Linked DNA regions of Hyphomicrobium denitrificans ATCC 51888. The protein of the gene in region 2 interacts with the protein of the main gene of each other region in a pairwise test. Links are inferred from orthologs where the notes say so. Each region holds a gene or a part of one and is shown on either strand. Other genes may lie near its edges.

Region 1 (4,290 bases), 1.1 Mb from region 2 along the record:
AAGCGCGAAGTGTGCGCCGTGCTTGTCTTCGACGTTCAGGCTCTGGCCGCGCGCCAGAAGCTTATCGCCGTGCAGCGAGAGATCGGCGGGCGTGTAATAGAAAATGTCGTGCCCGCGCTTTTGCGCTTCGAGCAGGATCGCGAACGTCGAATCGCCCTTGATGTCGATGCGATCGATCGGGTCCATTTGCACGGCAATGCGTAGGGGCATGGGAGTCTTTCGAATGCGTAAGGGTCGCTGATTTCGTGTCGCCCTGATGCCGCGACACCCGCTCGTCGTTTAGCCGATTTGCTGTGCCTGCGAAACGCCGCTTGCTGCGGTCTCTGGGGCTGGCCGCTGCCTATGGCAAACATGCCGCATTTGACCGCTGCCAAGCGAGCGCCGTCAGAGGAAATTATAGGGGTCGATATCGACGGTTATGCGGACGTCGCTTTTCAGTTTTGGAATGGTTCCAGCCCAGGCGCGGAGATATGCCTGCAGGTCGACGTCGCGCGGGGCCTTGACCAGTAGCCTCCAGCGGTGGCGTCCGCGCACGACGGCAATCGGCGCTTCGACGGGTCCCAAGACCGAGATCACCTCTGATTGCGGCGCACGGCGTGCGATGTCGCGCGCGGTGACTTCGGTCAGGGCTTTGTCGCGCGCCGAGATGACGATCGCAGCCAAACGTCCGTAGGGCGGGAGCAAACCGGACTGGCGCGTCTTCACCTCGTAATTCAGAAACGCATCACGGTCACCGGCGACGATCGCCTGCATCACCGGATGATCGGTCGAATACGTTTGCACGAAACCGCGGCCGACGAAGCTCGTGCGGCCGGCGCGGCCCGTCACCTGGTGAAGCAATTGGAACGTGCGTTCTGCCGAGCGTGGATCGGCGCCGTGCGCGAGGCCCAAGTCGCCGTCGACGACGCCGACCAGCGCGAGGCCCGGAAAGTTATGACCCTTGGCGACGATCTGCGTGCCGATGATGATGTCGAATTCGCGCGCTTCGATTCCACGAATGATTTCGCGCATTTCCGCCAGACCAGGAATGAGATCCGATGACAGCAGCGCGACGCGTGCGTCGGGAAAGCGCTCTTTCACTTCCTCCTGCACGCGCTCGACGCCGGGGCCGCACGCGACGAGTGTTCCGGGCTCGCCGCACTTCGGGCACTTCTCTGGGAGCGATAGCGAAAAACCGCAGTGGTGGCAGGTCAGCTTTTTCTTGAAGCGGTGCTCGACGAGCCACGCGGTGCACTGCGGACATTCGAGGCGATGGCCGCAGGCACGGCAAAGCGTCAACGGCGCGTATCCTCGACGATTGAGAAAGAGCAGTGTTTGCTGGTCTTTTTCGAGCGTTTCGGTGATTGCGCCGACGAGGCGCTGCGCCAGCCATTTGCCCGGTTCGAGCTTCTCGGCCTTGAGGTCGATCAGCGACACGTCCGGCATCGCGACGCCCGAAAAGCGTCCAGGCAGCACGGCATGGCGATAGCGTCCGACGAGCGCGTTGACGTGGCTTTCGATCGACGGGGTCGCGGACGCGAGCACAACCGGAAACTTGCCGAGATTGCCGCGCACGACCGCCATATCGCGCGCCTGATAGTGGACGCGGTCTTCCTGCTTGAAGCCCTGGTCGTGTTCTTCGTCGATGACGATCAGGCCGAGTTGCACGAAGGGGAGGAACAGCGCCGAACGTGCGCCGACGACACAACGCACGTCACCGCGCGCGACGCCTTTCCAGATGCGTCCGCGCTCGGCCGGGCTCAAGGCCGAGTGCCATTCGACCGGCGGCGCGCCGAAGCGTTGCGCGAAACGGTCGAGGAATTGGCTCGTCAGCGCGATTTCGGGGAGCATGATCAGCGCTTGATCACCCACTTCGAGAGCGCGCGCGACGGCCTCGAAATAGACTTCGGTCTTGCCTGATCCCGTCACGCCATCGAGTAACGTGACGGAAAAATTCTTCGCATCCACCGCGGCGACGAGGGTGGCGACGGCTTGCGCTTGCTTGTCGGTGAAGTCGGTCGTCGCGTGCGCGGGTTGCGGGCGCGGAAAGACGCGTTCTGGAATTGCGACTTCGACGAGGTTGCCGGAGGCCGCCAATCCATCGATCACGCCGGTCGAGCACGCCGCGAGATTCGCGAGGTCCGATTTTACGCGAATGAGACCGTCGGCGGCGATCTCAAGAACGCGCGTGCGCGCTTGCGTCATCTTCGGCGGCAACGGCGCGCCTTCCACCAGCCTGACGCCGAAGCGATGTTTCGGCGGCTCGAAGGCGGCGTCGGCGCTCATCATCATGCGCGCGACCATGCCGAGCGGCGCCAGCGTGTAGCGCGCCACCCATTCCGCAAAGCGCATCGAGATTTCGGGAAGCCGCGGTGCATCGATCAGGCTGGTCAGGGATTTCAGCTTCTTCGGGTCGACGGCCTTGCCGTCGCCACGTTGGCCGTCCCATACAATGCCGATGCGCGTTTGCGGCCCGAATGGGACGAGCACGAACGAACCTGGGGGCACCTCGACGCCGTCCGGCACGAGATAGTCGTACGTCTGATCGAGCGCGACCGGCATCAGCACGGGCACGCTGCGGGCGCCGGAAAGGGCGCCGTTATCCAGGATTTCGAGCAGACTATCCAAAGGGACGTTCAACGGACTAGAAGCTTCTCCCGAGAATCGAGCGTGCTAGGTTTGCCTTAAGTTGCGGCGCACCGAAGGCAAGCCGAAAAGTTAAGAGACGAACCAGGAGCAGGATATGAAATTTTTCGTCGATACCGCCGACGTGGCCGAGATCAAGGAGTTAGCCGCCACTGGCCTGCTCGACGGCGTGACGACGAACCCGACGCTGGTCGCCAAGGCCGGGCGCGATTTCAAGGATATCATCAAGGAAATCTGCGCCGTGGTTCCGGGCCCGGTTTCGGCGGAAGTCGCGGCAACCGACTATGCCGGCATGATGCGCGAAGCGGAAGTGCTGCGGAAGATCGCCAAGAACGTGACGATCAAGGTGCCGCTGACGATGGACGGCCTCAAAGCGTGCAAGGCGCTGACCAGCGACGGCACGATGGTCAACGTGACGCTGTGCTTCTCGGCCAATCAGGCGCTGCTTGCGGCGAAGGCCGGCGCGACGTTCGTTTCGCCGTTCATCGGGCGGCTCGACGACATCGGATTGAACGGCATGGACGTCATCCGCGAGATCCGGACGATCTACGACAACTATCCCGATCTTTCGACGGACATTCTCGCAGCCTCGATCCGGACCGTGAACCATGTCCGGGAAGCGGCGATGATCGGCGCAGACGTCGCAACCATTCCGCCCGCGATCCTGAAAGCGCTGGTCAAGCATCCGCTGACGGATGCGGGCCTCACGGCATTCGTCAACGACTGGAAGAAGACCGGGCAGACAATCGTGTGATCGCGGCGTCGGCCGCTGTTTCGGATCAACGCGCGTGGCAACGAAAATCTTTTCTCCCGAATTGATTTCACGCTTCGCCGACATCGTCGGCGCGGCGAACGCGTTGACCGGCACGGACGACAAGGCGCCGTATCTCCGCGAATGGCGTGACCGCTATACGGGCAAGACGCCGGTCGTGCTGCGTCCTCAGACGACGGACGAAGTCTCGCGCATTCTGGCGCTCGCGCACGATGAAGGAATCGGCATCGTCGCGCAGGGCGGGAATACGGGGCTCGTCGGCGGCCAGATTCCGTCGCCCGCCGGCGATCAGATCGTGCTGTCGCTGACGCGCATGAAAAAGGTCCGCGACGTCGATGCGGCGGGCGGCACGATGATTGTCGAAGCAGGCGTGACGCTGGCCGAGGCGCAGCATGCGGCCGAGGGCGCGGGACGGCTGTTTCCGCTCAGTCTCGCGTCCGAAGGCAGCGCAACGATCGGCGGCGTGCTGGCGACGAATGCGGGCGGCACCGCCGTTCTCGCCTACGGTAACGCGCGCAATCTCGCGCTCGGGCTTGAAGCCGTGCTTGCGGACGGACGCGTCTGGAACGGGCTTCGGCGCTTGAAAAAAGACAACACCGGTTACGATCTGCGCGACCTGCTGATCGGATCGGAAGGTACGCTCGGCGTCATCACGGCGGCGAGTCTCAAGCTCTTTCCCATACCGGCGGAACGCGAGACGGCCATCGTTGCGCTCGAATCCCCGGCGGCCGCGTTGAAGCTATTTCGGATTGCGGAAGCCGAAGCTGGATCAGCGCTGACGGCGTTCGAGCTTTGGGCGCATCAGGCTCAGGACTTCGCGCTGCGCTACATGTCGAACACGCGCGACGCGTTCGCCGATGCGCATCCGTGGTACGTGCTGATCGAGCTTTCGC
Region 2 (5,399 bases):
CCGCGCGTGACTTAAAAAGGAACTCTCAATGAGCCCAAAACTCTTCGCTCTCGCCTTCCTCACGCTCTCCGCCGGAACGCTCCCGGCGCTTGCCGACGACGTCTTCCTCACCGAGCAAAAGTCGACGGAATATCTCGCGAAGGACCGTCTCATCGGCGTCAACGTCCATAACGGCGATGGCAAGGTGATCGGCGACATCGAAGATCTCATCGTCGACGGCGACAACAAAATCATCGGCGCGATCGTCGGTGTCGGTGGTCTCCTCGGCGTCGGCGAGAAAAAGGTTGCGGTCAGCCTGCCGTCGCTCAACATCGAAGCGGCGGAGAAAGGCATCGTCATCTCGCTGCCGACAGCGACGAAGGAAGCACTGACCGCCGCTCCGGCGTATAAGCGCGCCAATCCGCCGAAGGGCTGGCTGCAGCGCGCCGCCGAAAAGGGCGAAGAAATTCGCGACAAGTCCGGCCCCGCTTACGAGAAAGCAAAAGAGACCGCGAAGGAAGCCTACGAGTCGGCGAAGGAAAAGGCCGGCCCAGCACTCGAGAAGGCTAAGCAAGAGGCTCAGGACGCGCTCGCCAAGGCGAAGGAGGCCGCGCAGCCAGCTCAAACTCCGCCCGAAGCTCCGAAGAACTGACGCGCATACGCGCGAATTATCGTTGTGGTCTGCATGTTTACCCCGGTGCGGAACGGCACCGGGGTTTTTTGCGTTTTTCTTCCATCCAGCATTACCGCAACCGTGCGGCGGATGCAGTCGATGAAGGAAACGCCAAATGCATATGGTTTTGATTGCGGCCGCGCTGGTTCTTTCAGCGGTGTTCTCGCAAGCTGCGTTCGCCGCCGACCAAACTTCCGGAGAACAGCTGTTCAATAACAATTGCCGTACCTGTCACTCGTGGAAGGAAGGCGATAACCGGCTCGGACCAAACCTGCACAAGATCGTCGGGCGAAAATCCGGCGCGGTCGAAGGCTACGCCTATTCGCAATCGATGAAGCAGGCGAACCTCACCTGGGACGAGGCAACGCTCGACAAGTTCATCGCGAGCCCCGACTCCGTCGTGCAGAGCAACAACATGAAGCCCTTCAACGGCATCACCGACGCCGCGACACGCAAGCATATCGTCGAGTTTTTGAAGTCGAAGTGATTAGCCTGCGCAGGCGCTTGGCGGTCTCCGAAGGCGTTCGTGTCCGTCATGTCTTGAGTGCTCGCGACCGCCTCTCGTCGCGTGGATGGCCGCCTCCGCGGCCATGACGTGACGAGGGCAGGACTTCGGCAAAGCCGGCGGCCGGGTCCAGGTGCGCCGCCATTTGTGTCGCCGTTTTTGATAGTGCGCCACGACGGCATCGGTCGACACCGGGGCGTTAAGTCAGCCAAGCTTTGGCAGTAGACGCCTCCCGGCCGTTTCGGCTACGCATGGCCGCCCAAAAGTACGGAGGGTGAGCGTGGCGTCGGGCGGGTCGAGATCAGTCGTTCTGATTGCACTGGGGTGCAACTTCGGGATCGCGGTCGCGAAGTTCGTCGCGGCGGCCTGGACGTTGTCGTCCGCGATGCTTTCGGAAGCCATTCACTCGCTCGTCGATACGGCCAATCAGGGATTGCTCCTGTTCGGCATTGCGCGCGCCAAGCTCCCGGCGGACGAGCAGCACCCGTTCGGCTACGGCAAGGAAATCTACTTCTGGAGCTTCATCGTCGCGATGGTTCTGTTCTCGCTCGGCGCGGGCGTGGCCATCTACGAAGGCGTGCTGAAAATCCTCGATCCGCACCCGCTGCAGAACGTGGAAGTCCTTTACGCCGTCCTCGCCGTGGCGATGATCCTCGAGGGTTTTTCGCTCTTCAAGGCGGTGCGCGAATTCAATGCGCGGCCGGAAGCGAGGAACGGATTCGTCGAAGCCCTGCGCCGATCGAAGGACCCAAGTCTGTTCGCCATCGTGCTTGAAGACATGGCGGCGATGCTCGGCCTGACGATCGCTCTCCTCGGCACGCTCGTCGCACATCTCGGCGGTTTCGACAAAGCCGATGGCGTCGCGTCGATCCTGATCGGTCTGCTGCTTGCGGGCGTCGCGGCGTTCATGTCGATCGAGATCAAATCGCTGATCGTCGGCGAGGCGGCGTCACGCGTGGTGCAAGCTGGCATTCGCGAGATCGTGACCGGCGAGATCGGCACCGGAAAGCCCATTCGCAAGATCAACGATCTTCGCACGATGCATCTCGGCCCGAACGACGTGCTGGTCACGGCAAGCGTCGATTTTCAGGACGGCATCAGCGCGCGAACGGTGGAAGACGCGACGGGGCGTTTGCAGGCTGCGATCAAATCGCGATTTCCGGAAGTGCGCCACCTGTTCATCGAGGGGCAGTCGGAGGAGACCTTCAAGCCCACATCGGTGACGCTGCATTAGCACGTCTTCGTCATTCTCGGCCGAGCGCGGCGAAGCTGCGTCGAAGGCCGGGAATCCCGCACAAGACTCGTCGAAGACGGTCTATTGGGCCTTCGGCACTTATTGCACTGGATCCCCGAACGAGCTCGCAAGCTCGCGCGCTCGAGGATGACGATGGGACACGCGCTTGGCGAATTGCGCTTGGCGGCCGGCTCGCGGAACGCGAGTCGCCAAGCGCAAACTAAAATGGGATTTCGTCGTCGAGGGCTTTGTCGAAGCCGCCTTTGGAGCCACCACCGCCGCCGCCGGATTTCGATGACACCCGGCGCGGCTCGCTTGAGCCAAAGCCGCCATCGTTCCCGTAATCGGGTCCGCTTTCCTGCATGCCGACCGACGCGCCACGGCCGCCGGACGCTCCATCGAGCATCGTCAACGTACCGCTGAAGCCTTGCAGCACGACCTCGGTTGAATACTTCTCAGCGCCGGACTGGTCGGTCCACTTGCGCGTCTGAAGCGCGCCTTCGATGTAGAGCTTCGCGCCCTTCTTCACATATTGCTCGACGACCTTGCACAGCGGCTCGCTGAAAATGACGACACGATGCCACTCGGTCCGCTCCTTGCGCTCGCCGGTCTGCTTATCGCGCCAGGTCTCGCTGGTCGCCAGACTGAGATTGGCGATCGGCCGCCCGTCCTGCGTGCGGCGAATTTCGGGGTCCTTGCCGACGTTGCCGACGAGAATGACCTTATTGACCGAACCTGCCATTCGCAGTCTCCTTGAAACATGTTTGAACTTCAGACGCGGATTGCGTCATCGGCCGGTTCATCTCGGACTGATCTGAAATGAACGCGGCGGCATCTTAGTTGTATCGGCGGCAGCACCGCAGAATCTCCAACCGACATTAGAGGCTAGGGCGTCGGGCTTCCTCAGATCATTTGCCGTTGTCCACGCTTTCCATGCCGATCATGTTCTCTTTATGTTCTAATATAGAGAGGCAGCTGCAACAGCGCAAGGGAAAATCCGAACCGAGTGGCGGCGGTCGCCCTGGTGGCGCTTGACTGGCGGATGCCATGGTCTAAGGCGATGGTTTGTTTTTCACGCGCGGCCGCCGCGCACGACCGGAGCACCAAAGCCGCAGATGGCTTACTATAATTGTCTGAAATGCCCGGGATATTGCTGCTCGTATCCGGTCATCGCGCTCAACAAGCGCGACGTCGAACGCCTCGCGAAATATTTCAAGGTGACGTTCAACACGGCGAAGAAGCGCTATACGCGCGAAGGCCACGGGCACAAATATTTGATGCGCCGCAAGGGCGACAAGCATTACGGCCGCATCTGCCAGTTCTTCGACACGAAAGAGCGCCGTTGCACGATTTATCATGGGCGCCCGCGCGCCTGCCGCGAGTATCCCGGCAACGGACGCTGCGGCTACTATGACTTCCTGATGCACGAGCGCCGCTGCCAGAACGACGACACGTTCGTTGCCATCACCAATCACAAGGATTGAGATTCGGTCTTGCGCTAAAGGGACTGCGCTTCATCGAGCCGGCGGCCCGGCCTGACCTGTTTTGCAGGAGACGATGATGAATGCTCCAGCCATCGGCCCGTCTCTGATACCCGGCGTCTATTACGACAATCTGCAGTCTGGCGTCGATTGGCTGATCTCCACGCTCGGCTTCGAAACCAAGGCGTCCTACAACGGACCGAGTGGAGAGCCCGAGTTCGCAGAACTCGCGTGGGGCAATGGAATGATTTTCGTTTCGAGGACGCCGCGCACCGGACCTTGGGCAAAGGCCGGCAAAACCTGCATCTGCCTTGTTGCGAATTCGCACGCCGTCGAAGCGCACTATCGACAAGCTGTCGATGCAGGCGCACGCATCCTCAGGCCGCTAAGGCGCAGCACGTCGCCAGCGTTTCCCGACGGGGTCATGGGATTTGATCTCGAAGATCCAGAGGGCAATCTCTGGACTGTCAGCGAATATCAGCCGGCGCGGTGACGTTTCCGGTCGCTCGTGTGTCGACGCGCGAGACGATTTTGCAAAGTCACCGCGCTCAGACGCGCGCTTCGTGCATCTCACTTCGGCCAATTCAACCGGCATCGCCAAAAATTAAACCCCGCCGCATCCTCGGATGCGCGCGGGGTTCGTTTTTACCTTCGATGGTGTGCCCAGACTAAAACCGGGCTTTTGAAGCGAGGCTCTGGCTCACCTTTACGGCTGCCGCCCTCGTGCGATAGATCCAAATTGTGAACGTGACAGCCGTCATGAGCGCGGCCAAAGTCTCGAGAGCGCCCGTCAAGCTGCTGACCTCGTGAACGTCAATCCTCGAGGTCCCGTTGAATGATCCGGTGGAGTCATCTCCCTCCTCGATTGTTTCGCCGTGTCACGCTTACCGCCTTTTTCATCCGGCGCACGGGACTTTACAAACCACATGCGCCGAACAACTCGCCATCACGAACGCTGCTCATCGACCCCATCGGCCGAGATGCCTTTGCGATCATTGGCGACAGCAGCACCGTCACCACTTAAATCTGTGCCTCAAATGCGGTGTCGTCAAGACGTCATATGCGAGAATGCGATCAAAAATATTTAACGGTCGCACATCGTTTGTATACGGTGCATTTAACTTTCCGGAACCGAGAATAGACAACGTTCGAAGCGCGAGCATTCAATGAGCGAATTGCATGCGACTGGCAGTTGCCTTTGCAGGGGTGTGATTTTCGAAGTTGCCGGCGCGCTCCGTCCGGTGCTCGCGTGTCATTGCTCGCAATGTGCGAAAACAAGCGGAAACTTCGCTGCAATGACTTCCTGTCCGCGCGAGAATTTGAAAATTCTCTCCGACGAGACACTGCGCTGGTTCCGATCCTCGGAAACAGTCGAGCGCGGTTTCTGCACTCGCTGCGGCGGCAATCTGTTTTGGAAGCAAACCGGAAGCAGCGATATCTACATCACCGCAGGCACGCTTGATACGCCGACAGGCCTCAAAATCAGCGAGCACATCTTCGTTGCATCGAAATCGGATTACTACGATC

The links. The genes of interacting proteins can lie anywhere in the genome.
Region 1: the proteins of HDEN_RS10770 (region 2) and HDEN_RS15930 interact in binary tests that used the Escherichia coli proteins (3 or more experiments, as listed by UniProt). The link is inferred for Hyphomicrobium denitrificans ATCC 51888 from one-to-one orthologs.

The regions. Positions count from the first base shown.
Region 1 is NC_014313.1:3,291,005-3,295,294, forward strand. What follows is about bases 3-2,975. They hold HDEN_RS15930 (primosomal protein N'), read right to left. Parts: upstream 2,620-2,975; coding sequence 385-2,619; downstream 3-384. Other genes in these bases: gshB (glutathione synthase), read right to left, coding at 3-210; fsa (fructose-6-phosphate aldolase), read left to right, coding at 2,723-2,975. Also shown: more of gshB, read right to left, coding at 1-2; more of fsa, read left to right, coding at 2,976-3,379; HDEN_RS15940 (FAD-binding oxidoreductase), read left to right, coding at 3,414-4,290.
Region 2 is NC_014313.1:2,238,145-2,243,543, forward strand. Bases 1,373-4,301 are described here. They hold HDEN_RS10770 (single-stranded DNA-binding protein), read right to left. Parts: upstream 3,134-4,301; coding sequence 2,612-3,133; downstream 1,373-2,611. Other genes in these bases: HDEN_RS10765 (cation diffusion facilitator family transporter), read left to right, coding at 1,438-2,391; HDEN_RS10775 (YkgJ family cysteine cluster protein), read left to right, coding at 3,507-3,875; HDEN_RS10780 (VOC family protein), read left to right, coding at 3,952-4,301. Also shown: HDEN_RS10755 (PRC-barrel domain-containing protein), read left to right, coding at 29-631; HDEN_RS10760 (c-type cytochrome), read left to right, coding at 768-1,139; more of HDEN_RS10780, read left to right, coding at 4,302-4,365; HDEN_RS10785 (GFA family protein), read left to right, coding at 5,039-5,399. UniProt on the Escherichia coli protein: Plays an important role in DNA replication, recombination and repair. Binds to ssDNA and to an array of partner proteins to recruit them to their sites of action during DNA metabolism. Acts as a sliding platform that migrates on DNA via reptation.